DNA from 2 places in the Pseudomonas sp. GL_090 genome. Region 2 is predicted to be linked to the other one. Evidence: riboswitches for the same ligand, from Rfam matches in the RefSeq annotation. Region 2 holds a riboswitch; the other holds the start of a gene.
The links. A riboswitch is a leader RNA that binds a small molecule or an ion and turns the genes downstream of it on or off. The one in region 2 is predicted to bind cobalamin.
Positions count from the first base shown of each region.

Region 1: it holds a riboswitch for cobalamin, as region 2 does, so the genes downstream of both, cobO (cob(I)yrinic acid a,c-diamide adenosyltransferase) here and cobW (cobalamin biosynthesis protein CobW) in region 2, are expected to answer to the same signal.

Region 1 covers NZ_CM174452.1:1,884,929-1,899,677, forward strand. The annotation lists gene AC3ITA_RS08375 (PQQ-dependent sugar dehydrogenase) at 1-1,260, opposite strand, end outside; gene AC3ITA_RS08380 (hypothetical protein) at 1,327-1,911, opposite strand; cobalamin riboswitch at 2,065-2,297, shown strand; gene cobO (cob(I)yrinic acid a,c-diamide adenosyltransferase) at 2,380-2,991, shown strand; gene AC3ITA_RS08390 (cobyrinic acid a,c-diamide synthase CobB) at 2,988-4,358, shown strand; gene bluB (5,6-dimethylbenzimidazole synthase) at 4,355-5,005, shown strand; gene cbiB (adenosylcobinamide-phosphate synthase CbiB) at 5,002-5,910, shown strand; gene cobD (threonine-phosphate decarboxylase CobD) at 5,903-6,895, shown strand; gene AC3ITA_RS08410 (cobyric acid synthase) at 6,892-8,343, shown strand; gene cobU (bifunctional adenosylcobinamide kinase/adenosylcobinamide-phosphate guanylyltransferase) at 8,465-8,986, shown strand; gene cobT (nicotinate-nucleotide--dimethylbenzimidazole phosphoribosyltransferase) at 8,983-10,038, shown strand; gene cobC (alpha-ribazole phosphatase family protein) at 10,035-10,610, shown strand; gene AC3ITA_RS08430 (adenosylcobinamide-GDP ribazoletransferase) at 10,613-11,344, shown strand; gene AC3ITA_RS08435 (MarR family winged helix-turn-helix transcriptional regulator) at 11,401-11,805, shown strand; gene AC3ITA_RS08440 (MFS transporter) at 11,858-13,066, shown strand; gene AC3ITA_RS08445 (hypothetical protein) at 13,063-13,185, shown strand; gene AC3ITA_RS08450 (glutathione peroxidase) at 13,241-13,792, shown strand; gene AC3ITA_RS08455 (OmpP1/FadL family transporter) at 13,987-14,749, opposite strand, start outside.
Region 2 covers NZ_CM174452.1:2,779,977-2,794,725, reverse strand. The annotation lists gene AC3ITA_RS12445 (vWA domain-containing protein) at 1-223, opposite strand, end outside; gene AC3ITA_RS12440 (magnesium chelatase ATPase subunit I) at 343-1,350, opposite strand; gene cobN (cobaltochelatase subunit CobN) at 1,511-5,338, opposite strand; gene cobW (cobalamin biosynthesis protein CobW) at 5,342-6,412, opposite strand; cobalamin riboswitch at 6,516-6,728, opposite strand; cobalamin riboswitch at 6,906-7,131, shown strand; gene AC3ITA_RS12425 (CbtB domain-containing protein) at 7,253-7,444, shown strand; gene AC3ITA_RS12420 (CbtA family protein) at 7,456-8,163, shown strand; gene AC3ITA_RS12415 (cobalamin biosynthesis protein) at 8,160-8,573, shown strand; gene cobM (precorrin-4 C(11)-methyltransferase) at 8,657-9,403, shown strand; gene nfuA (Fe-S biogenesis protein NfuA) at 9,572-10,156, opposite strand; gene AC3ITA_RS12400 (fatty acid cis/trans isomerase) at 10,375-12,672, opposite strand; gene metH (methionine synthase) at 12,829-14,749, shown strand, end outside.

The sequences.
Region 1 (14,749 bases), 900 kb from region 2:
CAGGTCACCCTGTCGGTCGATCACCACGCCCACCGGGCGGCCCATGGCCTGTTCCTTGTCGTTGAGAAAACCTGTGAGCACTTCAACGGGCTTTCCGACCGGTTTGCCTGCGCTGAACGGCACGAAAATCACTTTGTAGCCACTGTGGGGGTTGCGGTTCCATGAGCCGTGCTGCCCGATGAATGCCCCTTGGGTGAAAGGTGGCGGCAACTTGCTGTTTTCGGCGAAGGTCAGGCCCAGTGATGCCGTGTGCGGTCCGACGGCGTAGTCCGGGGCGATAGCCTTGGCCACCAGGTCCGGGTTTTGCGGCTCGACGCGAATATCGACATGCTGGCCGTAGTAGCTGTACGGCCAGCCATAAAAAGCGCCGTCTTTCACTGAGGTGATGTAGTCCGGTACCAGGTCACTGCCGATTTCATCCCGTTCGTTGACTGCGGTCCACAGCGCACCACTGTGCGGTTCCCAGGCCATGCCGTTGGGGTTGCGCAAGCCGGAGGCGAAGATCCGCTGCCGGCCGGTGGCGCGATCCACTTCCCAGATCGCCGCGCGACCTTCTTCCTTGTCCATGCCGTTTTCGCCGACGTTGCTGTTGGAACCTACGGTGACGTATAGCTTGCTGCCGTCCTTGCTGGCGATGACGTTTTTCGTCCAGTGATGGTTCAGCGGCCCACCTGGCAGGTCGACCACCTTGATCGGCGGTGACTTGATCTGCGTATCGCCACTTTCATAGTGAAAACGCAGCAGGCGATCGGTGTCGGCCACATACAGGTCATTGCCGACCAGGGTCATGCCAAAGGGCGAGTTGAGGTTTTGCACAAACACCGTGCGGGTTTCCGCGACGCCGTCGTGGTCCTTGTCGCGCAGCAAGGTGATGCGGTTGGCGCTGGGCACCCTGGCTCCGGCGCGGCCCATGACTTTCTTCATCACCCAGCCGCGAATGCCTTTGCCGTCTTCGGGTTTGGGTGGTGCATTGGTTTCCGCTACCAGCACATCGCCATTGGGCAGTACATAAAGCCAGCGAGGGTGATCCAGGTCTTCGGCAAAAGCGGCTACTTGAGTGCCTGTGGCGGCGACGGGTTTCGCACCCTGCGGCCAGCCGATGGCCGGGGCGATGTTCACGGTCGGCACCAGTGTCTTGTTGGGTTCTGGTAGTCGGGGTGACGGGCCGGTGCCGTCGGAGACTTGCAGGCGGGAGGTCTCGCCACAAGCGGCGAGCCCTGCGCCAAGCGCGATAACGAGAACGAGCGGGGGCGTGCGCATGCTGGTCTTCCCTATGAATGCCTTGTTCTAATCATAGAGAAGGGTTGTCGTGCGATGGTTCAACCCTCAGCCGCGTGCCTCCTTGAACAGCACTGCAATACCGGGGTGATAGTTGCCGGCTTCGTTGCGCAACTTGCGATAGGCATAAGGGAAATACCAGGCGACAGCGCAGGTGTGTTCCTTTTGCAGGTCGTCGACCATGTCCTGGAGTTCTTCCGGTGTGGCGCCCTGCTGGGCTTTTTGCGGGGCGACGAACAGGCAGCCGAGCTTCAGGTCGCTGGCGTGGCTCAGGCGCTTCGCATCGCTGGCGATATCGAGCAGGGCCTGGGACAGGTTGAGGCTGTTGACCCGTGGCCAGCGCTGGCTGGTCTGGATGTAGGCGCGGGTTTCGGGGGAGGCCAGGAGCAGGTCGGCGCGGCTGTTGCGCTCGCCTTCTTCGGTCTGCTTGCGGGTGGGGGTCTGTTGCAGCGTGACCATCTCGGCCATCCAGGCGGCGGCGGACAGCAGTCCGAGATTGGCCTTTTCGTCGTGCCAGTACGGTGTGTCGCCATCGCCGCGGACGGCGTTGTAACGGTCGATGCATTCGAACCAGTGCTCGAGCACCGGACGCAGGAATTCCAGCTTTGGATTGCTGATGATCATGCCTTGCATGGGCTCACCCTTGTTATTGTGTTGTGAGATTGTGGCTCTTTGATATCACTGCTGAGAGCGTGGCACAAGATTGACGTCAGTTTATTGATTGATGGCAGTTATTCGGTCGATGGCCTCCCGGCTTTAATTGACGCTCCACCCCCAACCCTCTAACCTTCGCGGCTTGTTTCAGGTGCTCTGTGGCTTGGGTCGACAGAGTGAAACAGGGAAGCCGGTGAGTGAGTCCTTCTGTTGGTCGAAGGCCCGCAATTCCGGCGCTGCCCCCGCAACGGTAAATGAGTGAAAACTGTGTGTGATGCCACTGTGTCGATTTGATGCGGGAAGGCGCACAGTCTGGCCCCGCGCCACTCATGAGCCCGGAGACCGGCCTGATTCATCCAGCGGCATCACGGTGGGCGATGCCAGGCTTTTTGCCTTCTATTGTTGTGCCTGCCCGCCGTTATTCCTGCCTCAACGGAGAGCTCCCCCATGACTGATACCCCCGATCGTGACGAACGCCACCTGGCGCGCATGCAGCGCAAAAAAGCCGTGATCGACGAGCGCATCGCCAATTCCCCGAACGAGTGTGGCCTGCTGCTGGTGCTGACCGGCAACGGTAAGGGCAAGAGCAGCTCGGCTTTCGGCATGCTCGCCCGCGCCATGGGGCACGGCATGCAATGCGGCGTGGTGCAGTTCATCAAGGGCCGCAACAGCACGGGTGAAGAGTTGTTCTTCCGGCGCTTTCCCGAGCAGGTGCGTTTTCATGTGATGGGCGAAGGCTTTACCTGGGAAACCCAGGACCGCCAGCGCGACATCGCCGCCGCCGAAGCCGCCTGGGCGGTGTCGCAGCAACTGCTGCGCGATCCGTCCATCGGCCTGGTGGTGCTCGATGAGCTGAACATCGCCCTCAAGCACGGCTACCTCGATCTCGATCAGGTGCTCAGCGACTTGCAGGCCCGACCGCCGATGCAACACGTGGTGGTCACCGGTCGTGCCGCCAAGCCGGAGATGATCGAGATGGCTGACACCGTCACCGAGATGGGCGTGATCAAACACGCCTTTCAAGCGGGGATCAAAGCGCAGAAAGGCGTCGAATTGTGAGTCAGCCTCGGCACTGTCCGGCGGTACTGATTGCCGCGCCGGCCTCTGGCCAGGGCAAGACCACCGTCACCGCGGCGCTGGCCCGATTGCATCGCAATCAGGGGCGCAAGGTCCGTGTGTTCAAGTGCGGCCCCGACTTTCTCGATCCGATGATCCTCGAGCGCGCCAGTGGTGCGCCGGTGTATCAACTGGACATGTGGATGGTCGGCGAGCAGGAGAGTCGCCGCTTGCTGTGGGAAGCCGCCGCTGAAGCCGATCTGATCCTGATCGAGGGCGTCATGGGGCTGTTCGACGGGACGCCGTCGAGCGCCGACCTGGCGCGGCATTTCGGTGTTCCGGTGCTGGGTGTGATCGATGGCACCGCCATGGCCCAGACCTTCGGCGCGTTGGCCCTGGGGCTGGCGCGTTATCAGCCGGATTTGCCGTTCGCCGGCGTGCTGGCCAATCGTGTCGGCACGCTGCGCCACGCGCAACTGCTTGAAGGCAGCCTGACTGAAGGTTTGCGCTGGTACGGCGCGCTGTCCCGGGAAACCGGGATCGAATTGCCGAGCCGGCACCTGGGGCTGGTGCAGGCCAGCGAGTTGAACGATCTCGACCTGCGCCTCGATGCGGCCGCCGATGCCCTGGCCAGCAGTTGCGAGGTTGCGCTGCCGCCGACAGTCGAGTTCGCCGCCCCTGATGTCATCGCGGTCGAACCGCTGCTGGCCGGTGTGCGCATTGCCGTCGCCCGGGATGAAGCCTTTGCGTTCACTTACGGTGCAAGCCTGGATCTGCTGCGGGCGATGGGCGCCGAGTTGTCCTTCTTCTCGCCGATCCGCGACTGTGCGTTGCCGGAGGCGGACAGTCTGTATCTGCCGGGTGGTTACCCGGAACTGCACCATGTTGCGCTGGCGCAAAACACCGCGATGCTCGACGCGATCCGCGCCCACCACCGGGCGGGCAAACCCTTGCTCGCCGAGTGTGGCGGCATGCTGTATCTGCTCGACTCACTGACCGATGTCGAGGGCACTCGCGCCGAACTGGTTGGCTTGCTGGCCGGTGATGCGGTCATGCAAAAGCGTCTGGCGGCGTTGGCGTTGCAAGCGGTGGAATTGCCGGAAGGCTCGCTGCGCGGGCACACCTATCACCATTCGCTGACCACCACTGAACTGGCGCCGATTGCCCGTGGCTTGAGCCCTAACGGTGGGCGCGGAGCGGAGGCGGTCTACCGTGAAGGGCGGATGACCGCCTCTTATGTGCACTTTTATTTTCCGTCGAGCCCCTCGGCGATTGCCGCGCTGTTTGCGCCGGACCTTGAGGCCGTCATCGCTTCCGTAATGGATCACCTGACTCCTGTGGGAGCGAGCCTGCTCGCTAAGCGGCCATGAGCGACAACGCATTCTCTGAAGCCGAACGCACAGCGGTCTATCGCGCCATCGCCGAACGCCGCGACATGCGCCACTTCAGCGGCGGCACCGTCGAGCCCGAATTGCTCCGGCGCCTGCTCGAAGCGGCGCATCAGGCCCCCAGTGTCGGCCTGATGCAGCCCTGGCGCTTCATCCGCATCAGCGATCGCGCCTTGCGCGGGCAAATCCAGGCCCTGGTGGAAGAAGAACGCATCCGCACCGCCGAAGCCCTCGGCGAGCGCAGCGATGAGTTCATGAAGCTCAAGATCGAAGGCATCAACGATTGCGCCGAGGTTCTGGTCGCCGCACTGATGGACGACCGCGAGCAGCATATCTTCGGTCGCCGCACGCTGCCGGAAATGGACATGGCTTCGCTGTCCTGTGCCATCCAGAACCTTTGGTTGGCGTCCCGCGCCGAAGGGCTGGGCATGGGCTGGGTGTCGCTGTTCGAACCCCAGGCACTGGCGGACTTGTTGAGGTTGCCGTCGGGAGCCAAACCGCTGGCGGTGCTGTGCCTCGGGCCAGTCAAAGAGTTCTACCCGGCGCCGATGCTGGTGCTCGAAGGCTGGGCACAGGCGCGTCCGCTACATGAATTGCTGTATGAAAATTATTGGGGAGTGAGTCAATGAGTGTGGCGTTGTTGAGTGTCGCCGCGGTTGCGCTGGATGCGCTGCTGGGTGAACCCAAACGCTGGCATCCGCTGGTGGCGTTCGGCCGATTTGCCGAGCGCATCGAGCAACGTTTCAACGGCGGCGGTCGCGGCTGGCGCAGTCATGGCGTCACCGCGTGGGTGATCGCCGTATTGCCGCTTACGCTGCTGGCCACGGCACTCTCCTGGGCGCCCTATGTCGGCTGGATCGTCGAGATTCTCGCGCTCTATTGCGCCCTCGGCATGCGCAGTCTCGGTGAGCACGTCACGCCTGTGGCCAAGGCCCTGCGCGGCGGAGATCTTGATGAAGCACGCAAACGCGTGAGCTATCTGGTCAGTCGCCAGACCAGCGAACTGGATGAAACCGAGATCGCCCGTGCCGCTACCGAGTCGGTACTGGAAAACGGCAGCGATGCAGTATTCGCGGCGTTGTTCTGGTTTGCCGTGGCCGGTGCGCCGGGCGTGGTGCTCTACCGCCTGAGCAATACGCTGGATGCGATGTGGGGTTATCGCAATGAGCGTTTCGAACGGTTCGGCTGGGCGGCGGCGAAAGTCGACGACGTGCTCAATTACATTCCCGCGCGCCTGGTGGCACTGACTTACGCGCTGCTGGGCAAAACCCGGTTGGCGTTGAAATGCTGGCGCACCCAGGGCCCGACCTGGGACAGCCCGAACGCCGGCCCGGTGATGGCGGCAGGGGCGGGTACCCTTGGTGTCGAATTGGGCGGGGCGGCGATTTATCACGGCGAATTGCATCAGCGTCCGCAGTTGGGCGAAGGCGTGCCGGCGGATGCCGACTCCATTGACCGGGGCTGGCAATTGGTCCAGCGCGGGGTATGGTTGTGGCTGCTGATTCTCTGTCTGGGGGCCGAATTTTATGCTTGAGCACGGTGGGCGATTGCGCAAGGCGGTGCTCGAATACGGCATAGAGGAAGCCGACTGGCTGGACCTGTCCACGGGCCTTGCGCCTTGGCCGTTCCCGGTGCCGGATATTCCGCTGCGGGCCTGGGCCCGTTTGCCGGAGACGGACGACGGCCTGGAGCAGGCCGCCTGTGATTACTACGGCACCTTGCAGGCATTGCCGGTCGCCGGCTCGCAAATGGCGATCCAGCTGCTGCCGCGATTGCGTCGGGCGGGCAAGGTCGGCGTGCTGTCACCCTGTTACGCCGAGCACGCCGAAGCGTGGCGTCGCAACGGCTACATCGTGCGTGAAGTGCTGGAGCAGGAAGTCGACTTCTTTATCGACAGTTTCGACGTGCTGGTGGTGGTCAATCCGAATAACCCCACAGGCCTTAGCCTCACCCCCAGTCGCCTGCTCGACTGGCACACACGGCTGGCCCAGCGCGGTGGCTGGCTGGTGGTGGACGAAGCGTTCATGGATAACACGCCGCCACTGAGCCTGGCGCCGTTTGCCCATCAAGTCGGGCTGATCGTCTTGCGTTCCTTCGGCAAGTTTTTCGGCCTGGCCGGTGTGCGCCTTGGGTTTGTGCTGGCAGAACGCAAGTTGCTCAAGTTGCTGGCTGAACAAGTGGGGCCCTGGGCCGTGAGCGGGGCAACCCGGGTCGTGGGCCAGGCCTGCCTGCGCGATACGCAAGGGCAGGCGCGGCAACGGCTGCGCACCGAAGAGGCCAGCGAGCGCCTTGCGTCGTTGCTGGAGCAACACGGCTTCGAGCCCCAAGGCGGTTGTGCGCTGTTCCAGTGGCTGATCACCGAGCGCGCCGAAGAACTGTATGAATTCATGGCGCGGCGCGGCATTCTCCTGCGGTTGTTCACGCACAACGGCAGCCTGCGATTCGGCTTGCCCGGTAACGAAATCGCCTGGGTACGACTGGCGCAGGCGTTCGACGATTTCGCCAAGGACAACCAATGACCACGCTGATGGTGCAGGGCACCACATCGGATGCCGGTAAAAGCACGCTGGTGACCGCGCTGTGCCGTTGGGCCACGCGCCAAGGCGTCAGGGTGGTGCCGTTCAAGCCGCAGAACATGGCCCTCAACAGTGCGGTGACGGCCGACGGTGGCGAGATCGGCCGCGCCCAGGCGGTACAGGCCCAGGCCGCGAACCTTGCACCGCACACCGACATGAACCCGGTGTTGCTCAAGCCCAACAGTGACACCGGTGCCCAGGTGATCATCCATGGCCGCGCCGTCACGACCATGAATGCCGTCGCCTATCACGACTACAAAACCATCGCCATGCAAGCGGTGCTGGCCTCCCACGAGCGCTTGAGCGCGGCGTATCCGCTGGTGATGGTCGAGGGCGCGGGCTCGCCGGCGGAAATCAATCTGCGGGCCGGCGACATCGCCAACATGGGCTTCGCCGAAGCGGTGGATTGCCCGGTGCTGCTGATCGCCGATATCAATCGCGGCGGGGTTTTCGCCCATCTGGTAGGCACTCTTGAATTGCTGTCGCCGAGCGAACAGGCGCGGGTCAAAGGCTTCGTCATCAATCGTTTTCGTGGCGATATCGCGTTGCTGCAACCCGGCCTCGACTGGCTCGAAGAGCGTACCGGCAAACCGGTGATCGGTGTGCTGCCGTACGTGATGGACCTGCACCTGGAGGCCGAGGACGGCATCGATCAACGCCAGACCGATAAAGTTGAGCAAGTGCTGAAAGTGGTGGTCCCGGTGCTGCCGCGCATCAGCAATCACACCGATTTCGATCCGCTGCGCCTGCATCCGCAAGTGGACCTGCAATTCATCGGCCCCGGCCAGGCGATTGCGCCTGCCGACCTGATCATTCTTCCTGGCTCGAAAAGTGTGCGCAGCGACCTCGCGTACCTGCGGGCCAACGGCTGGGACACCGCCATCGCCCGGCACCTGCGTTACGGCGGGAAACTGCTGGGGATTTGTGGCGGTCTGCAGATGCTCGGAGAGCAAGTGCATGACCCGCTGGGCCTTGAAGGGGCGTCGGGTTCCAGTGCCGGTTTGGGGCTGCTGGCGTTCCAGACTCTGCTCGAACAAGAGAAGCAGTTGCGCAATGTGCGCGGTCGTCTGGCGCTGGAAGATGCGCCGGTGGCGGGCTATGAAATTCATGCCGGCGTGACCACCGGCCCGGCCCTGGAAAACGCCGCAGTGCACCTGGATGACGGTCGCTGTGAGGGTGCGCAAAGTGCTGACGGGCAGATTTTCGGCACCTACCTCCACGGGCTGTTCGAATCGGCGGCGGCGTGCAGTGCGCTGTTGCGATGGGCGGGGTTGCAGGAGGTGCAGGACGTGGATTATCACGGCTTGCGCGAGCGTGATATCGAGCGGTTGGCGGATCTGGTGGAGAAGCATCTGGATACCGGGCTGTTGCGGCAGCTCTGCGGGTTTTGATGCGGTTTTAATACCGGTATCGCGAGCAGGCTCGCTCCTACAGTTGACTGCGTTTCCATGTGGGAGCGAGCCTGCTCGCGATGACTTAAGTTGCCTCACCGAAGATTTCAAGGAAACAACCATGCTCCAACTGATCCTCGGCGGCGCCCGCTCCGGCAAGAGTCGCCTGGCTGAAAAGCTCGCCATCGACAGCGCCCTGGCCGTGACCTACATCGCCACCAGCCAGCCACTGGACGGAGAAATGAGCGAGCGGGTGGCCCATCACCGTGCCCGTCGTCCTGCCAAATGGGCATTGATCGAAGAACCGGTGGAGCTGGCCCGGGTGCTGCGCGAATCCGCCCGTATCGACCGTTGCCTGCTGGTGGATTGCCTGACCTTGTGGCTGACCAATCTGCTGATGCTCGACGATGCCCAGCGCTTGCAAGCCGAGCGTGATGCCTTGCTGGACTGCCTGGCGTCGCTGCCGGGTGAAATCATTTTTGTCAGCAACGAGACCGGAATGGGTGTCGTGCCGCTGGGCGAATTGACTCGCCGCTATGTCGATGAAGCCGGTTGGCTGCATCAAGCTCTGGCTGAGCGTTGTCAGCGTGTCGTCCTGACCGTCGCCGGCCTGCCCCTGACTCTGAAAGGAACTGCGTTATGACTCAATCCTGGTGGCTGAACCCGTGCAAGCCGGTCGATACCCAAGTGGTCGAACAGGCCCAGGCGCGGCAACAGCAACTGACCAAGCCGGCCGGCTCCCTTGGCCAGCTGGAATCGGTGGCGGTGCAACTGGCGGGTTTGCAGGGGCGGGTCAAGCCGAGTCTGGAGCAGGTGTGGATCGCGATTTTTGCCGGTGACCACGGCGTCGTCGCCGAGGGTGTGTCGGCGTTTCCCCAGGAAGTGACCGGGCAGATGCTGCTCAACTTCGTCAGCGGTGGTGCCGCGATCAGCGTATTGGCGCGGCAGCTGGGCGCTTCCCTTGAGGTGGTTGACCTTGGCACGGTCACGCCGTCGCTGAGCCTGCCGGGCGTGCTTCACCTGAACGTCGGCCCGGGCACGGCAAATTTTGTACAGGGACCGGCCATGACCGCGGCCCAGGGGCAACTCGCCCTGCAGGCCGGCCGTGACAGCGTGCAGCGGGCAATCGCCAGCGGTGTGCAGTTGTTTATCGGTGGCGAAATGGGCATCGGTAATACCACCGCCGCCAGCGCCCTGGCGTGCGCGCTGCTCGATTGCCCGGTGGTGCATTTGACCGGGCCTGGCACTGGGCTCAGCGCTGATGGTGTCAGCCACAAAGCCCAAGTGATCGAGCGCGCCCTGGCATTGCATGGCGCGCAGCGTGGCGATGCCTTGCAGACCCTGTTCAACCTCGGCGGTTTTGAGATCGCCGCGCTGGTCGGTGCCTATCTCGCCTGTGCCCAGGAAGGTGTCGCGGTGCTGGTGGACGGCTTTATTTGCAGCGTCGCAGCGCTGGTCGCGGTGCGCTTGAATTCTGAATGCCGTCAGTGGCTGTTGTTCGGTCATCGCGGCGCCGAGCCGGGGCATCGTCATGTGCTGGAAACCCTGAAGGCGCAACCCTTGCTCGATCTCGGCCTGCGGCTTGGCGAAGGCAGTGGCGCGGCAATGGCTGTGCCGCTGCTGCGCCTGGCGTGCGACCTGCACGGGCAGATGGCGACCTTCGCCGAAGCCGCTGTGGCAGATCGTCCGGCATGACTTTGCGCCTGGATCTGTTGCGTCACGGTGAAACCGAACTCGGCGGTGGCTTGCGTGGCAGCATCGATGATGCGTTGACCGACACGGGCTGGGCGCAGATGCGCGCCGCCGTGGTCGGGCAAGGGCCGTGGGATCGGCTGGTCAGTTCGCCGTTGCAGCGTTGTGCGCGATTTGCCGAGGAGCTGGGTGCGCAATCGGGTGTGCCGGTGCAACTGGATAAAGACCTGCAAGAGTTGCATTTCGGCACCTGGGAAGGGCAGAGCGCGGCGGCGTTGATGGAAACCGACGCGCAGGCTCTGGGTCTGTTCTGGGCCGATCCTTATTCGTTCACGCCGCCTCAGGGTGAGCCGGTTGCAGAGTTTTCGGCGCGGGTGCTGGCCGCGCTGGAGCGCTTGCACGCGACCTGTGCCGGTGAGCGCATTTTGCTGATCAGCCATGGCGGTGTGATGCGCCTGTTGTTGGCACAAGCGCGCGGGCTGCCACGGGAGCAGTTGCTCAATGTTGAGGTCGGGCATGGCGCGCTGTTTTCGCTGACGGTGGAGCCTGCGGGCGTGTTGAAGGAAGTACTCTGACCATGCTGCCATTCTGGATCGCTCTGCAATTTCTCGGCAGCCTGCCGATTCGCCTGCCCGGTATGCCCGAGCCCCGGGAGCTGGGGCGGTCGCTGCTGTTTTATCCGTTGGTGGGATTACTCTTTGGCGTGATTCTGTGGGCAGTCAACTGGCTGTTGCCGGGCACGCCGACCTTGCTGCACGCGGCGCTGTTGCTGAGCGTCTGGGTGCTGCTCAGCGGCGGCTTGCATCTGGATGGCCTGGCGGACAGCGCCGATGCCTGGCTCGGAGGTTTTGGCGACCGCGAGCGCACGCTGACCATCATGAAAGACCCGCGCAGCGGGCCGATCGCCGTGGTGACGCTGGTGTTGGTGTTGCTGCTCAAGTTCACCGCGCTGCTGGCGCTGATCGAACAGCCGCATTCACTGGCATTGATCATCGTGCCGTTGATCGGTCGCAGTGCATTGCTCGGCTTGTTCCTGACCACGCCGTACGTACGTGCCGGTGGCCTGGGTCAGGCATTGTCCGATCATCTTCCGCGTTCGGCGGGCAAGCAGGTGCTGGCAGTCAGCGCACTGGCCTGTGTGTTGATCGCCGGTTTGAGTGGTGCGCTGGCGGTGGTGTTGGCTGCGCTGGGATTTGTCTGGCTGCGCCAGGTGATGCTGCGGCGCCTGGGCGGCACGACGGGGGACACGGCGGGCGCGATGCTGGAGTTACTGGAAGTTGCAGTGCTGGTAGGCTTGGCGCTGTTTTAACTGTTATTGCGGATCTGTAACTTGATTTAACCGACTCGCGGGTATATACACGCACCATGCTCGATTCCCAATGTTTATGCATCAACCTGCGCCGCGCCGCCCGTGGCGTCAGCAGGCACTACGACGGCGCTCTCGACGGCTTCGGGATCAACGTTGCGCAGTATTCTTTGCTGTGCAATCTGCAGCGTCTGGATCAGCCGAGCATCTCGACCCTGGCCGAGGCCATGGGCCTGGATCGCAGCACCCTGGGGCGCAATTTGCGGGTGCTGGAGGGTGATGGCCTGGTGACGCTGGTCGAGGGCGAGGACATGCGCAACCGCATCGTCCTGTTGACCGATGCCGGGGCAGAGCGCCTCAAGGCTGCCTTGCCGGCCTGGGAAGCCGCGCAGCAGCGCTTGATCGATCGCCTGGGTGCCGAGAAGCGCGAAACCTTGTTAAAGCTGCTGGATGAACTGGCATGATGCCGGTTTTTTCGATCATAAGCGGGTATATACCCGCTACTGGAGAACAACAATGACATCGATGTGGCGTACATGCGGCTGGGTTCTGTTGGGGAGTGCGCTGATCCTTGCGTTGTCGCTGGGCGTTCGCCATGGTTTCGGGCTGTTTCTGGCACCGATGAGCGCCGAGTTCGGCTGGGGCCGTGAAGTCTTTGCCTTCGCCATCGCTTTGCAGAACCTGATCTGGGGCCTCGCTCAGCCGTTCACCGGCGCCCTGGCCGACCGCTTCGGCGCGGCGAAAGTGGTGCTGATCGGTGGCGTCCTGTACGCGGCCGGGCTGATTTGCATGGGGCTCTCCGACTCGGCAATGACCCTGTCCCTGAGCGCCGGCCTGCTGATCGGCATCGGACTGTCCGGTACGTCGTTCTCGGTGATCCTGGGGGTGGTCGGCCGCGCGGTGCCGCCGGAAAAGCGCAGCATGGGCATGGGGATCGCCAGTGCGGCCGGTTCGTTCGGCCAGTTCGCGATGTTGCCCGGCACACTCGGTTTGATTGGTTGGCTTGGCTGGTCCGCGGCGTTGCTGGCGCTGGGCTTGCTGGTGGCGTTGATCGTGCCGCTGGTGAGCATGCTCAAGGACAAGCCGCTGCCCGTCCTGGGCCACGAACAGACCCTTGGCGAAGCGCTGCGCGAAGCCTGCTCGCATTCCGGATTCTGGCTGCTGGCGTTCGGCTTTTTTGTGTGCGGATTCCAGGTGGTGTTCATCGGCGTGCACTTGCCGGCCTATCTGGTGGATCAACACCTTCCGGCGACGGTCGGCACCACGGTGCTCGCGCTGATCGGCCTGTTCAACATCTTCGGCACCTATACCGCCGGATGGCTTGGCGGGCGCATGTCCAAGCCGCGTTTGCTCACCGGTCTGTACTTGCTGCGGGCAGTGGTCATTGCGTTGTTCCTGTGGGCGCCGGTGACGACTACCACGGCCTACCTGTTCGGCATGGCCATGGGCTTCCTGTGGCTGTCGACGGTGCCGTTGACCAACGGCACGGTGGCGACCTTGTTTGGTGTGCGAAACCTGTCCATGCTCGGTGGGATTGTTTTCCTGTTTCACCAGCTCGGTTCGTTTCTGGGTGGCTGGTTGGGCGGGGTGGTGTATGACCGAACCGGGAGTTATGACTTGATCTGGCAAGTGGCAATTCTCTTGAGCCTGTTGGCCGCTGCCCTCAACTGGCCGGTGCGTGAGCGGCCGGTTGAGCGTCTGCAATCACAAATGAGTGCGATATGAACAGTCTTTGGCCGCGGATTGCTGTAGCCGCTGTCTGCGCCTTATTGCTGGCGTTGTCGTGGTGGGGCTGGCATCAGGGCGGGTTGGCGCTGATGCAGTTGGGCATGGGTGCTTGCTAGTGAGCGGTGAGGGCGAGTAACGTCGCTTTTGACGAGTTATCAAGGATGCACCGACATGCTGATGCGCTGGATTGCAGTCCCCGCGTTGCTGGCGACGTTTACCGGGCCGACCTACGCGGCCGAGTGCCCGGAACTGCTGCAGGGATCACTGCAAAAGCTGCGGGCAAAGGAATCCATCGACCTGTGCCAACGGTATGAAGGTAAGCCGCTGGTGGTGGTCAATACGGCGAGCTTCTGCGGTTTCGCCCCGCAGTTCAAAAGCCTTGAGGCGCTGAATCAGCGTTACAAAGGACAGGGGCTGGAAGTGCTGGGTGTTCCGTCCAATGACTTCAAGCAGGAGTCAAAGGATGGCGCCGAGACCGCCAAGGTCTGCTACGTCAACTATGGCGTGACCTTCACCATGACCGAGCCACAGCCGGTACGTGGCGCCGACGCAACCCATCTGTTCAAGGTGCTGGCCGAACAGAGCAGTGCGCCAAAATGGAATTTCTACAAATACGTGGTCGATCGCAAGGGTAAGGTGATCGCCAACTTTTCCAGCCTGACCAAGCCCGATGATCCCGAGTTCATTGCGGCGGTGGAGCAAGCCCTGGCTTCCGCCCCTTGATCGGTAGGTGTGGGTGTAGGTGTAGGAGCGAGCTTGCTCGCGAAAATCCAAAGGGCGCCGCGTTCATCCAGCAAGCCCCCGTCATCGTTGACGCCCATCGCGAGCAAGCTCGCTCCTACAAAAGCCCCGCCTCTGTTAAGAGCGCGGGGCTTTTTTGATTCCGATGGCGAGTTGTTCAGGCTCGCCGGGAATCATCAGAAGCGGTAGGTCGCACCAAGGCCGAAACCGTTCGCGTAGTTTTCATACTTGGCGTTGTAGGTCTGGCCACGGTCGTTGCTGTTGTTGACCTTGACCGACTCTTCCCGCAGGTACGAATACGCCAGGTCGATGGTGAGGTCGTCGGTCGGGCTCCAGCCGGCGCCCACGCTGAACGCTTTGCGATCGCCCGTCGGGATGCGTGGGGATCGGTTAACGTTGTTGGTCGGTGCCTGATCAACGGAAAGACCGGTACGCAGTACCCATTGCTTGTTCAGCTGGTAGGACGCGCCAATGGCGTGAGCCCAGGTGTCGTGCCAGTTCTGTTCTTCGGTGATGGTACCGAATTGGCCGTTCAGGACGGTTGGAACACCACTGTTTTCGACGGTGATATCTTTCAGGCGGCTCCAGCGGGTCCAGGTGCTGCCTGCGTAAAGAGTCCACTTGTCGTCGAGCTGGTGAGTGACCGAGAAGTCCACCGATTCAGGCGTGGTCAGGTCCAGCGACGCGTCGTATTTCTGATTCGGGTTCTGGCCGATCAGGCCCAGTACGTTGTAGTTGACCTTGGTGCTGCCCTCGAGCTTGTACTTCACTTTCGAGTGGTAGGTCAGGCCGACGCGAGTGCTGTCGGTGGCTTGAACCAGCACGCCGATGTTGTAGCCCAGCGCGGTGTCGTCACCGGTGATCTTGACCTTGCCGTCCGGCGCGGCCTGGGTGATCGACAGGTTCGATTCCAGGGTGCCGTCAATGCGGTTGATGGTC
Region 2 (14,749 bases):
GCCACTTGGGCACCGAGCCGCTGGCGGTCAGCAACGCCAGTCGCGCACGTTGGCGGTAGGCATCATCGAACAGCTGCGCCAGCAAGCCTTTGGCATCACTCAACGCCTGATGACGGCGGGTTGAAGCCGACGCATCGACAATCACCAGCCACAGTTCATGGGGCGAGCGAGTACGCAGGTGAAACAACAGGTCGTCGCGCTGACGCGGTCGGCCATTGAGCAATGTGCCAGGCCAGTTGACGGAGCCGCCGGGGGCTGCGTGTCGCTTGCCCTGTTTGCCGTGGTCCAGCCGCCCGGCACGGGGTCTGGCATTCGCCCCCGCATCTGATCGAGGGCGAATGCCTAGGGCTTTTTTGGCCAGCTCGGCACTTCACGTCGTGCGCCGACCGCGAGCGCCTGGGCAGGCAACTCGCCCCACCGGCCCTGACCTTCGCTCGGATTGGCGTTCTGCGGTGCAGCGGGTTGCGCAGCCTGGGATGGCTGAGGTGCCGGTGGTGAATGCTCGCGACGACGATGGCGCAAGGCGAACTCGGCAACGGCGTCGATATCGTCCTCGGCGATGGTATGCGCCCCGCGCCAGGCGGCGTGTGCCCGGGCGGCACGCAGCCAGACCAGGTCGGCGCGCAAGCCATCGACGCCGGCGGCAAAGCAGCGCTCAGTGATGTGTGCCAGCGCCTGGTCATCGAGAGGAATCTTTGCCAGTGCGTTGCGTGCGTTCTGGCAACGTTCGCGCAGAGACGCCTGCGCGGATTCCCATTCGGCGCAGAAACCTTGCGGATCGCTGTCGAAATCCAGGCGACGGCGGATGATCTGGCCGCGCTCGGTCGGCGCGGTGTGGCCACCGAGGGCGACGTTCAAGCCGAAACGATCCAGCAATTGCGGACGCAGTTCACCCTCTTCCGGGTTCATGGTGCCAATCAGCACGAACTTCGCCGAATGCCTATGGGAAATACCGTCACGTTCCACCAGATTGGTGCCGCTGGCGGCCACATCGAGCAGCAGGTCAACGAGGTGATCGGGCAACAGATTGACCTCGTCGACGTAGAGCACGCCTCCGTCAGCCTTGGACAGTACGCCGGGGGAAAACTGTGCGCGACCTTCGCCCAGCGCTGCGTCGAGATCGAGGGTGCCGACCAGGCGTTCCTCGGTGGCACCCAACGGCAATGTGACGAACTGACCGCTGGCCAGCAGGTCCGCCAGGCCACGGGCCAGGGTCGATTTGGCCATGCCACGCGGGCCTTCGATCAGTACGCCACCGATTTTCGGGTCGATGGCGGTCAGGTACAGGGCCAGTTTCAAATCGTCGGCGCCGACCACGGCGGAGAGCGGGAAATGGGGGATGTCGGTCATTGTTTTATCTCGGTCATGGTCGGTGATCTCACTGGCGCCCCAATCCCTGTGGGAGCGAGCTTGCTCGCGATGGTCGTTAACGATGACGCGTGTTTACTGGAAAAACGCGTCGCCCTTAAGTCCATCGCGAGCAAGCTCGCTCCTACAGGATTTGCGGTAATTAGCCGTCTTCTTCTATATCCAGCAACAGATTTTCCAGTGCCTCGCGGTACTCGCCGGGCTCCTTCCACATCCCGCGCTGTTGCGCCTCGAGCATGCGCTCGGTCATGTCGCGCAAGGCATGGGGATTGTGTTCGCGAACAAAATCCCGGGTGTCCGGATCGAGCAGATAGGCATCGGCCAGCAACGCGTACTGGTGATCGTCGATCAACTGCGTGGTGGCGTCGAAGGCGAACAGGTTGTCGACCGTCGCGGCCATTTCGAACGCCCCTTTGTAGCCGTGACGCTTAACGCCTTCGAGCCACTTCGGATTGGCCGCCCGGGAGCGGATCACCCGGTTCAGCTCTTCCTTCAAGGTGCGAATCTTCGGCAGGTCCGGCTGACTGTGGTCGCCATGATAGCTGGCCGCCGCCTCGCCCTTCAGGCTTTCCACCGCCGCGAGCATGCCGCCCTGGAACTGGTAGTAATCGTTGGAGTCGAGCAGATCGTGCTCGCGGTTATCCTGGTTTTGCAGCACCGCCTGTACCTGGCTCAGGCGCTGGCTGAACTGTTCGCGGGCGGCGGTGCCTTCGTCGGAACCGCCGTAAGCGTAGCCGCCCCAGTTGAGGTAGACCTCCGCCAAGTCCTCACGGCTCTGCCACAGGCGACCGTCGATGGCGCCCTGCACGCCCGCGCCGTAGGCACCGGGCTTGGCTCCGAATATCCGCCAGCCGGCCTGACGTCGCGCAGCCTCTTCATCGAGCCCTGACTGCAGCAAGGCTGCACGCTCGGCGCGTACCTTGGCCGCCAACGGGTTGAGGTCGTCCGGCTCATCGAGGTCGGCCACCGCTTGCACCGCCGCGTCGAACAAGCGAATCAGATTGGCAAAGGCATCCCGGAAGAAACCGGACACGCGCAAAGTCACGTCCACCCGCGGACGGTCGAGCAAACTCAACGGCAGAATCTCGAAATCGTCGACCCGCTGGCTGCCGGTGGCCCAGACCGGACGCACGCCCATCAGCGCCATCGCTTGGGCGATGTCATCACCGCCAGTGCGCATGGTCGCGGTGCCCCACACCGACAGGCCGAGCTGGCGCAAATGATCGCCGTGGTCTTGCAGGTGCCGCTCGAGGATCAGGTTGGCCGACTGGAACCCGATGCGCCACGCCGTGGTGGTCGGCAGGTTGCGCACGTCCACCGAATAGAAATTGCGACCGGTGGGCAGCACGTCCAGGCGACCACGACTCGGCGCGCCGCTGGGACCGGCCGGGACGAAGCGACCGCCCAGGGCATCGAGCAATCCGCGCATTTCCGCCGGACCGCAGGCGTCCAGACGCGGGGCGACCACCTCGCGCAGGTTGTCGATGATGGCTTGCACCTCGTGTAGGAGCGAGCCTGCTCGCGATGGAGTGTCAGTTGGCATCAATGTGGCTGACACTCCATCGCGAGCAGGCTCGCTCCTGCATGGGTCGGCCAATGCCTGCGAGATCAGTTGTGTGGCAAACAGCTCGAGGCGTTCGCGGGTATCCCCCGCCGTACGCCAGGTCTCGTCGCTGATCAGCAAAAGCGGCTCGGGACGCGGCCCGGTCCAGGGCTCGGCCAGCGCGCAATCCAGTGGATCGAACCCCAGCCCGAAGGCCTTGGCCAGTGCCCGCAGCAGGCTCGATTGCGCCCCCCGGCCATCGCCCCTTGGAATGCGCAACAACGCCAGCAAGGTATCGATGCGCAAACGACCGGTGGGCGATTCGCCGAACACATGCAGGCCGTCGCGGATCTGCGACTCTTTCAAGTCGCACAGGTAGGTGTCGAGCCGCGGCAACCAGATCGCCGCGTCGGCATCGCTGTCGAGCTGCTCGTCCAGTTGCAGTTCGCGGTCGATGTGGGTGTCACGCACCAGCTGCAGGATGTCGCGCTGCAACTCTCGGGCACGACGTGGGTCCAGCAACTGCGCTTCGTAATATTCATCGGCCAACAATTCGAGGTTGCGTAGCGGGCCGTAGGTTTCGGCGCGGGTCAAAGGTGGCATCAGATGATCGATGATCACCGCCTGGGTGCGCCGCTTGGCCTGGGCGCCCTCGCCCGGGTCGTTGACGATGAACGGATAGATGTTCGGCAGCGGCCCGAGCAAAGCATCTGGCCAACAATGTTCCGACAGCCCGACGCCTTTGCCCGGCAGCCATTCGAGGTTGCCGTGCTTGCCGACGTGGATCACACCGTGGGCGCCGTAGGCGTTGCGCAGCCAGAAGTAGAACGCCAGGTAACCGTGGGGCGGCACCAGGTCCGGGTCGTGATACACCGCGCTCGGATCGACCTGATAACCCCTCGCCGGTTGAATGCCGACGAAGGTCAGGCCCAAGCGCAGGCCGGCGATCATCATCCGTCCGCTGCGGCACATCGGGTCGCTTTCCGGCGCGCCCCAACGTTCGAGCACCGCCGCACGGTTGGCTTCGGGCAGTGCGTTGAACATCGCCAGATAATCATCCATGCCCAGGCTTTGCTGGCACGGGCGCAGGTCGAGGGTCTCAAGATCGTTGCTGACGCCACCCAGCAACTGCTGGATCAGCGCGGTGCCGCTGTCCGGCAACTCAGCCGGCAACGGATAACCTTCGGCATGCAGCGCCCGCAGGATATTCAGCGCGGCGGCCGGGGTATCGAGGCCGACGCCATTGCCGATGCGACCGTCGCGGGTCGGGTAATTGGCGAGAATCAAGGCAATGCGTTTTTCAGCATTGGGCACCCGCGCCAGATCGACCCAGCGCCGCGCCAGTTCGGCAACGAAGTCCATGCGCTCAGGTTGGGCCCGGTAGCAGACCACATCCGACTGACTGCGCTCACTGCGCCACGCCAGGTCCTTGAAACTGATCGGGCGGCTGATGATGCGTCCGTCCAGTTCAGGCAAGGCTATGTGCATCGCCAGATCACGGGGGCCAAGGCCCTGTTCGCTGGCGCGCCAACCCGGTTCGTTGTCCTGGGCGCAAATCGCCTGGATCACCGGAATATCGCGGCGAAACGGGCGCAGATGCGGTGCTTCGGGACTGGATTGGGCGAAGCCAGTGGTGTTCAGGATCACCGAGACGCTGGCCTCGTCCAGCCAGTCCTCGACCACGCCAAGGCAACCGGGCTCTTTAAGGCTGGCCAGGGCAATCGGCAACGGATTCAACCCCGCCGCCTGCAAACGCTGGCAAAAAACATCAATGAACGCGGTGTTCGCCGCCTGCAAATGCGAGCGGTAAAACAACACCGCCGCCACCGGTTGACCGGCCTGCCAGTCGGCCTGCCAGTCGCTCAGTGCGGCAGAATGTTTGTGCGGATGGTAAACCGCCGTGCGTGGCAGGGTTTGCGGCTCGCCCCAGGTGTAATCACGGGCCAGCCAGCGGTTGGCCAGGCAGCGGAAGAAATCGAGGGCGTTGCCCATACCGCCCTGACGCAGAAACTGCCAGAGCCGGTCGCGATCTTCGGCACCGACGGTGCTCAGGTCACTGAGCTCCGGGTCCGGGCGATCATCGCCCGGCACCAGAATCACCTGCACACCGCGCTGCGACAGCTCGACCAGGCGCTCGATGCCATAACGCCAATAGGCGATGCCGCCGTGCAGCGAAATCAGGATCACCCGGGCGTGACGCAGCACTTCATCGACATACAAATCCACCGAGGCATGGTTTTGCACCTGCATCGGGTTGGCCAGGCGCACGCTCGGGTAATCGTCGGGCAACTGTTGCGCCGCTTCGGCAAGCAGCGCCAGGCTGGAATCGCCGCTGCACAGGACCACCAGCTCGGCGGGGGTTTGTCCAAGGTCGGCGATATTGTCATCCGACACGAAACCGCCGGGCTGGGTCCTGAGCAGGTGCATGGCTTACACGCTGAGCGCGGCGCGCAATTGCGCTTCGAGAACAGTGGCGTCCAGTTGCTGGCCGATCAGCACCAGGCGGGTGACTCGCGCTTCTTCGGCGCCCCACTGGCGGTCGAAATGCTTGTCGAAACGCGTGCCCACGCCCTGGATCAGCAGGCGCATCGGCTTGTTCGGAATCGCCGCAAAACCCTTGACCCGCAGGATGCCGTGCTGGACCACCAGTTGGGTCAACGCGTCCAGCAGCAGGCTTTCGTCGGCTTGCGGCAGTTCGATGGAGATCGAATCGAAGGCGTCGTGATCGTGGTCGTCATGATCGTCGTCGCCATCGTGATGATGGTCGTGGTGGCTGTGACGGCCGTCGATGTGTTCTTCGGAGCCGGCACCCAGGCCGATCAGCACGTCCAGCGGCAGGCGACCGCTGCTGGCTTCGATGATTTTCACCGCTGGCGGCAATTCCTCGGCGACTTCCAGGCGCACGCGGGCCAGGTCCGCCGGGGTGATCAGGTCAGCCTTGTTGAGGATCACCAGGTCAGCACTGGCCAGTTGGTCGGCGAACAGTTCGTGCAACGGCGATTCGTGGTCCAGGTTCGGGTCAAGTTTGCGCTGGGCGTCGACCTGATCCGGGAACGCGGCGAAGGTGCCGGCGGCCACGGCCGGGCTGTCGACCACGGTGATCACCGCATCCACCGTACAGGCACTGCGGATTTCCGGCCACTGGAAGGCCTGCACCAGCGGCTTTGGCAGCGCCAGGCCGGACGTTTCGATGAGAATGTGGTCCAGATCGCCGCGACGGGCCACCAGTTCGCGCATCACCGGGAAGAATTCTTCCTGGACGGTGCAGCACAGGCAGCCGTTGGCCAGCTCATAGACACGGCCGTTGGCTTCTTCTTCGGTGCAACCGATGGAGCACTGCTTGAGGATTTCGCCGTCGATGCCCAGCTCGCCAAATTCGTTGACGATCACCGCGATGCGGCGACCCTGGGCGTTGTCGAGCATGTGCCGCAGCAGCGTGGTTTTACCCGAGCCGAGAAAGCCGGTGACGATGGTGACGGGGAGTTTGGCCAGTGTTTTCATCGGATGCCCTATGGCTTAAGTGGCGGGCATACGGGACGACGACCGGCAACACGGACGCGCGTGCCTGAAGAGTTCGCCACCGGATCACCCCGCCCGGTTGAAAGTGAGAATCTGTGACGAGGCAGGTCTCCTGGCTGACGGTGTGCCGGCCTTGAGCCTGGCATTCGCTGCGCCTTCCCGCCGGCCTCATGACTTGAGCCTGCAGTGGCGTGGCAACGAACATCACCGTTCACAGTTGCGGGGGCAGCCGCGGCATCGACCGCGTTCCCTTCTTAGCTTCGACAAACGCCGAAGAACCTCGAAAGCGCAAGGCTACGCATGGTCTTGGGGCGGGTCAATGTTCACTTGAAATCGGCGGTGCCCCCTTCGCGAGCAGGCTCGCTCCCACATTGGAATGCGGTCCCTTGTGGGAGCGAGCCTGCTCGCGATGAAGTCACCTCGGTTTCGAGTTGAGAACCCTTGCCAATTGACGCCCAACCCCCGCCCATGCTCTCCTACACGCCTTGTTACGGGTGCCCTTCACAGGGTGAAACGGGAAACCGGTGAATCATGTGCTTTACTCTTAAGCCATGTCAGTCCGGTGCTGCCCCCGCAACGGTAAGCGAGCGAAGCGTCAGATCCACTGTGCCTGCAAGGTATGGGAAGGTGATGTTTTCAGGTTCAGGCCAAAGCCTTTGCCCCTCGTGAGCCCGGAGACCGGCCCGCAACACAAAGTGACCAGTACGGTCACTGAACCAACAAACCCGCGGTGGGCGGGCGCTGTTTGAACCTCTGCGCGCCTGGTCGTGCGGGTTTTTGCATGCGCTCTTATTCCCCGCTGACAGACCAGAGGGAAACGCCATGTCGATCATCAGCAGCGCCGAACACACAGCCGCGAGCACCACCTCAACCCTGACCCAACGTCTGACCGCCGCCGTCTGCGCGTCGATTCTGGGCGCCTGCCTTGTGTATTTTGCCGGTTTCTCGCACATCGAAGCGGTGCACAACGCCGCCCACGATACCCGTCACAGCTCCGCGTTCCCGTGCCATTGAGAGCTGTCGACATGATCAAGCGTATTGCGCAAACCGCAGGTTTCACAGGGCTGCTGGCCGCCCTGTTGTTGACCCTGCTGCAAAGCTTCTGGGTCGCCCCGCTGATTTTGCAGGCCGAGACCTACGAAAAATCCGAACCGGCCGCTGTTGAAATGCATGAACACGCCGACGGTGCGACGGCTGCCCACACTCACGATGCGCAAGCCTGGGAGCCGGAAGACGGCTGGCAGCGCGTGCTGTCGACCACTGGCGGCAACCTGGTGGTGGCCGTCGGTTTCGCCCTGATGCTCGCTGGCCTGTACACCTTGCGTGCGCCGACCAGAACCTCGCAAGGCCTGCTCTGGGGCCTGGCCGGTTACGCGACCTTCGTGCTCGCGCCGACCCTCGGCCTGCCACCTGAACTGCCCGGCACCGCCGCCGCCGACCTGGCACAACGGCAACTGTGGTGGGTCGGTACCGCCGCCTCCACCGCCGTCGGTATCGCACTGATCGTGTTCAGCCGTCACTGGCTGATGAAAGTCCTGGGTGCAGCGATCCTCGCCGTTCCCCATGTGATTGGCGCACCGCAACCGGAAGTGCATTCGATGCTCGCTCCAGAGGCGCTGGAAACCCGGTTCAAAATCGCTTCGCAACTGACCAACGTGGCGTTCTGGCTGGCCCTGGGCCTGATCAGCGCCTGGTTGTTCCGTCGCAAAAGCGATGGTCAATACCACGCATGACCGATATCAGCACAGCGCCGACCCTGGTGGTCGGCCTGGGCTGCCAGCGAGGCTGCCCTGTCAGCACGTTGTTGGCGCTGCTCGATCAGGCGCTGGAGGCGCACCAGATTGGGCGTCATGAAATCAAGGCACTGGCCAGCATCGATTCGAAGCGCGACGAACCTGCGTTAATCGAACTGGCTCAGCAGCTTGGCCTGGAATTGATGTATTTCAGCAGTGAACAACTGGCCGCTTATGAACCGCAACTCAGTCATCAATCGCAAATAGCGTTTGAACGCACCGGTTGCTACGGCGTGGCGGAAAGCGCCGCACTGGCCCTGGCGGAACAACTGGCCCAGGCCCCGGCAAAACTGCTGATTCCACGACAAAAATACGCCCAGGCAACACTGGCATTGGCCGGCGCTGCGTAAAAAACCGATAATCCCCGCCTTTGATCATGAACATTCTTCATCTGAAGCCCTGTTCAGCCTCTATTTCCCCACAGGAACCGACCATGACCGTCTACTTCATTGGCGCAGGTCCCGGCGACCCCGAACTGATTACCGTCAAGGGCCAGCGGCTGATTCGCAGCTGCCCGGTGATCATTTATGCCGGCTCCCTGGTGCCCGCCGCCGTGCTGGAAGGTCACTGTGCCGAACAGGTGGTCAACAGCGCCGAACTGCATCTGGAACAGATCATCGACCTGATCAAGAGCGCCCACGCCAAAGGCCAGGATGTCGCCCGGGTGCACTCCGGCGATCCGAGCCTGTATGGCGCCATTGGCGAGCAGATTCGCTATCTGCGTGAGCTGGGCATTGCGTTCGAAATCGTACCCGGCGTGACGGCCACCGCCGCTTGCGCGGCGCTCCTGGGCGCGGAGCTGACCCTGCCGGACATTTCGCAGAGCGTGATCCTGACTCGCTACGCCGACAAGACCGCCATGCCACCGGGAGAGGAATTCTCCAGCCTGGCGCAGCACGGCGCGACCATGGCAATTCATTTGGGGGTCAATCACCTGGCGAAGATCGTTGAGGAACTGCTACCTCATTATGGCGCCGATTGCCCGATTGCGGTGGTGCACCGCGCGAGCTGGCCGGATCAGGATTGGGTGGTAGGCACGCTGGAGGATATTGCCGGGAAGGTTGCAGCCAAGGGCTTTCGCCGTACCGCGTTGATTCTGGTGGGTCGGGTGCTGGGCAGTGACCACTTCAGTGAGTCGTCGCTGTATCGCGCCGGGCATGCGCATCTCTATCGCCCATAAGCCCCCTTCGCGAGCAGGCTCGCTCCCACAATGGTCTGTGCGGGGCACAAGTCCCTGGTTACTGAAGATCTACTGTGGGAGCGAGCCTGCTCGCGAAGGCGTCAATGAATTCAACCCATAAAAAAACGGCGCTCACGGGGCGCCGTTTTTCAATTCGCAGCGAACACCTTAGTAGTAGGCGTTTTCTTTCTGCGTGTGGTCGGTCACGTCGCGAACGCCTTTGAGCTCCGGGATGCGCTCGAGCAAGGTGCGCTCGATGCCTTCCTTCAGCGTCACGTCGGCCTGGCCGCAGCCCTGGCAACCACCGCCGAACTGCAGAACGGCGATGCCGTCTTCGACCACGTCGATCAGGCTGACCTGACCGCCGTGGCTGGCCAGCCCCGGGTTGATCTCGGTTTGCAGGTAGTAGTTGATGCGCTCGTTGACCGGGCTGTCGGCGTTGACCATCGGTACTTTGGCATTTGGCGCCTTGATGGTCAGCTGGCCGCCCATGCGGTCGGTGGCGTAGTCGACAACGGCATCGTCCAGGAAGGCTTCGCTGAAGTGGTCGATGTACGCGGTGAAGCTTTTGAGCCCCAGCGCGGTGTCTTCGGGTTTTTCTTCGCCCGGCTTGCAGTAGGCAATGCAGGTTTCGGCGTACTGGGTGCCAGGCTGGGTGATGAAGACGCGGATGCCGATGCCCGGGGTGTTCTGCTTGGAGAGCAGATCAGCCAGGTAATCGTGGGCGGCGTCGGTGATGGTAATAGCGGTCATGGAAACTCCTCGCAGGCTTGGGCGCAGTTTACGCCAATCAACGCGCCGGACAAAGTCCTAGTATTTTTGTCGGGAAAGATTCCGACTATTCCCCTGGTTTTCTGTAGGAGCGAGCTTGCTCGCGATGGTCGCCAACGATAACGCGCACTCCCGGGTTTACGCGGAGCACTTAAGACCATCGCGAGCGAGCTCGCTCCTACAAGGGGATTTGTGGCGGATCAGAGGTTCTCGTAGCGGTTCATGTCCAGCACGCCCTCTTCCACCGGATCGTTTTCCTGGATATAGCGGCTCAGGTCATGGAAATAGAACCAGAATTGCGCATGACTGCGGCGTATTCCCCAACGTTCGACGATTTTCTCCAAGCTGTCGCTGTCCTTGGCGCTTTCCATCGCATCCACAAAGGCCGGCACTTGCCCGGCCGGGATGTTGAACATGAAGTTCGGGTAGCTGCTGAGCACCCCCGGGAAAATCGTCAGGGTGTCGAGACCTGGTTGGTAGCGCAGTGACTCACCGAGCAAAAACGCCACATTGCTGTGCGCACGATTGCGTAGCAGGCTATAGACCTCTCGCTTGCCGCTGCTGGTTTCGATACGCAGCAGGGTGGCTTCCGGCAACTGATCGATGACCTTCAGCCCGGCGGCCGGACGCGAAGTCAGGCGGCTCAACGCCTGCTCGGCACTTTGCAGGTCCGGGTCGATGTTCGGCCGCGAACAGTAAGCGCCATCGCAACGGTTGATCGGGTCGGGCCTGGCATTAAGGTCGCCGTATCGGGCCAGCAACTGATGGGCAAAGTCACGCTTGGGATCAGCCGGGTTCAGACTCAGCGCGGTCGGTTTATCGTCATCGATGGTCTCGTAGTCCAGCCACATCTTGAACTTGCCACTATTCTGATACCAGTCATCCAGGTAGTCGTCCCGGGAATCGGCGGGCATCAGGCGCAGGAAATTTTGCTCGGCACCGTTGCGGATCAGGTCGAAATACAGGCGCGTCTGGGCCTGGTGGGACAGGTTGCCGAACACATCGAAGTTCACCGCCAGTTGATAGTAGGTGCGCTCCAGCAGCGGATAGTCGAACAGCCATATGGTTTGCGGCACCTCACCGATCAGGCCTTTGGTCACCGAAGCGCTGTCGAAATGGCGGAAGATGCTCAGTAACGCATTGTCGTTGCCGGCCCACAGGGTCGACCAGCTCGGCGCCGGCTCATCGGCGTAGCTGTCCCGGCGCAAGGCTTCGTATTCGTTGCGCTTGTCGCGGTAGTCGTGCCACAGGCTGAGGACGCTGCCGACATCATCGTTCTGCCCCGGCATGGCCAGCAACGGCGTGGCTTGCCCGCGATAGTTCGGATCGGTGACATACAGGTCGTGCTCGGGCGCCTGGAACAGCGCCCAGAAATTATCGCGGATCACGTCCGTGGCGATCTGACCACGACACACCGGCCCACGGATAAAGGTGCGCACGAAGTACTCGGCATTATCGAGCATGAACTGATAGCGCGCCTGGGCCGGAATCGCTTCGAAGGTGGCAAACGGGTTGGCCCGGCTCTGCGGTCCATAGCCCGGCAACGCGTCGACCTGCCAGTTGCCGCTGTAGAACAGGCTCTTGACCCGCGCCAGCTTTGCTGGACTCAGCGGATAGGTGATGTGGGTCTTGTGCACGATCACGCCCTGCACCGGCCACAAGCGATAGTAGAACTCCGTGCCCGGATCATCGTTGGGGCGACGGGTGTTGATCAGGTCGATCGGCTGGCCGCTCGGGGTGCGCGAACGCACCCACTGGAAGAAATGCCCAGGCTCGCCGTCCCTGAAGTAGAGATGGGCGAGGAACCAGTGCTCGTACAGCCAGCGCCCCACCAGACTTTCCCGGGCGCCCGGCGAATTGAGCAGATTTTCCCATTGCACCACCTGCAAGGCTTCCCTGGCGCTGGGCGCCAGCGCCTGCTGATCAATCGGCGCGCCCGCCGCCAGCCAGCGTTGCAGCGTCTGGTACTGCAGGTCGGTCAGGCCGGTCACTGCCAGCGGCATGCCCTCCTTCGGATGCCTGGCGGCGTAGCCGTCGAACTCTGCGGGCATGGCACACATGTTTTCCCGATTCAGGCCCAGGACGATGTCCTCCGGCAGTTTCGCGTTGGGTTGCAACGGAGTCCTGTGGCCAAGCTCCAGCATCCGCGCCATCAGTGCAGCCTGGCTGCCCTGGGCATCGAGCACCGAATAGAAGCCCTTTTGCTGCCAGGCCTGTTTGCCGGAGGCGTCATAGAACAGTCGGGTTGGTGCCACCGCTTTAGTGCGGTCACCGTCATAAACCGGGACTTTCGTCGCACCACGTGCCGCGCCCTCACCGCTGCCCAGGTTGAGCTGACAGGCGGCGTCGTTGCAGGCGTGGCAGGCCACGCACTTTTCAGTGAAGATCGGTTGAATGTCGCGGCTGTATGAAATGGCAGAGGAAATCGCCGGTCCTTGCGCCACGGCGCCCCAGCTTAAAAACAGCAGCAATGTGCCGATGACGAAGCGATACGACATGTCCCTGGTCCTGAATCCTGAAAAAACGCCGCGATTCTACCGGTCTGTCATCCTTACCAACATGAACGATATTCATGCAAATTCGAGTCATGCTCCAAAAGCGCACAGGTTTGCTATCATCCCGGCCCTTCGTCATGGTCTTACCGAGTAGTCCAAATGTCCGATCGCAGCGTTCGCCTTCAAGCTCTCAAGCACGCCCTCAAAGAGCGCATCCTGATTCTCGATGGCGGTATGGGCACGATGATCCAGAGCTACAAGCTCGAAGAGCAGGATTACCGTGGCAAACGCTTCGCTGACTGGCCAAGCGACGTCAAAGGCAACAACGACCTGTTGGTACTGACTCGTCCGGACGTGATTGGCGGCATTGAAAAAGCCTACCTGGACGCCGGCGCCGACATTCTGGAAACCAATACCTTCAACGCCACCCGGATTTCCCTGGCTGACTACGGCATGCAAGGCCTGGCGTATGAGTTAAACGTAGAAGGCGCACGCCTGGCGCGCAAGGTTGCCGACGCCAAGACCCTCGAAACCCCGGACAAGCCGCGCTTCGTCGCCGGCGTGCTCGGCCCGACCAGCCGTACCTGCTCGTTGTCCCCGGATGTGAACAACCCCGGCTACCGCAACGTGACCTTCGATGAACTGGTGGAGAACTACACCGAGTCCACCAAAGGCCTGATCGAAGGCGGCGCCGACCTGATCCTGATCGAAACCATTTTCGACACCCTCAACGCCAAGGCCGCGATCTTCGCCGTGCAAGGCGTGTTCGAGGAGTTGGGCATTGAATTGCCGATCATGATTTCCGGCACCATCACCGATGCCTCGGGCCGCACCCTGTCGGGCCAGACCACCGAAGCGTTCTGGAACTCCGTGGCCCACGCCAAGCCGATTTCCGTCGGCCTGAACTGCGCCCTCGGCGCCCGCGAATTGCGCCCGTACCTCGAAGAACTGTCGAACAAGGCAGGCACCCACGTTTCCGCGCACCCGAACGCCGGCCTGCCGAACGAATTCGGTGAGTACGACGAACTGCCGTCGGAAACCGCCAAGGTCATCGAAGAGTTCGCCCAGAGCGGCTTCCTCAACATCGTCGGCGGCTGCTGCGGCACCACGCCGGGCCACATCGAAGCCATCGCCAAGGCCGTGGCCGGTTATGCGCCGCGCGAGATTCCGGACATCCCGAAGGCTTGCCGCCTCTCGGGCCTTGAGCCGTTCACCATCGATCGCAGCTCGCTGTTCGTCAACGTCGGCGAGCGCACCAACATCACCGGTTCCGCCAAGTTCGCCCGCCTGATCCGCGAAGACAACTACACCGAAGCCCTGGAAGTCGCCCTGCAGCAGGTCGAAGCCGGTGCCCAGGTGATCGACATCAACATGGACGAAGGGATGCTCGATTCGAAGAAGGCCATGGTGACCTTCCTCAATCTGATTGCCGGCGAGCCGGACATCTCCCGCGTACCGATCATGATCGACTCCTCCAAGTGGGAAGTGATCGAAGCCGGCCTCAAGTGCATCCAGGGCAAGGGCATCGTCAACTCGATCAGCATGAAGGAAGGCGTCGAGCAGTTCATCCATCACGCCAAGCTGTGCAAGCGCTATGGCGCTGCGGTGGTGGTGATGGCCTTCGACGAAGCCGGCCAGGCCGACACCGAAGCGCGCAAGAAGGAAATCTGCAAGCGCTCCTACGACATTCTGGTCAACGAAGTGGACTTCCCGCCGGAAGACATCATCTTCGACCCGAACATCTTCGCCGTCGCCACCGGTATCGAAGAACACAACAACTACGCCGTCGATTTCATCAACGCCTGTGCCTATATCCGTGACGAACTGCCGTATGCGCTGACCTCCGGTGGCGTGTCCAACGTGTCGTTCTCGTTCCGTGGCAACAACCCGGTGCGCGAGGCGATTCACTCGGTGTTCCTGCTCTACGCGATCCGCGCCGGGTTGACCATGGGCATCGTCAACGCCGGGCAACTGGAGATCTACGACCAGATCCCGGCGGAGCTGCGCGACGCCGTCGAAGACGTGATCCTCAACCGCACCCCGGAAGGCACCGACGCCCTCCTCGCCATCGCCGACAAGT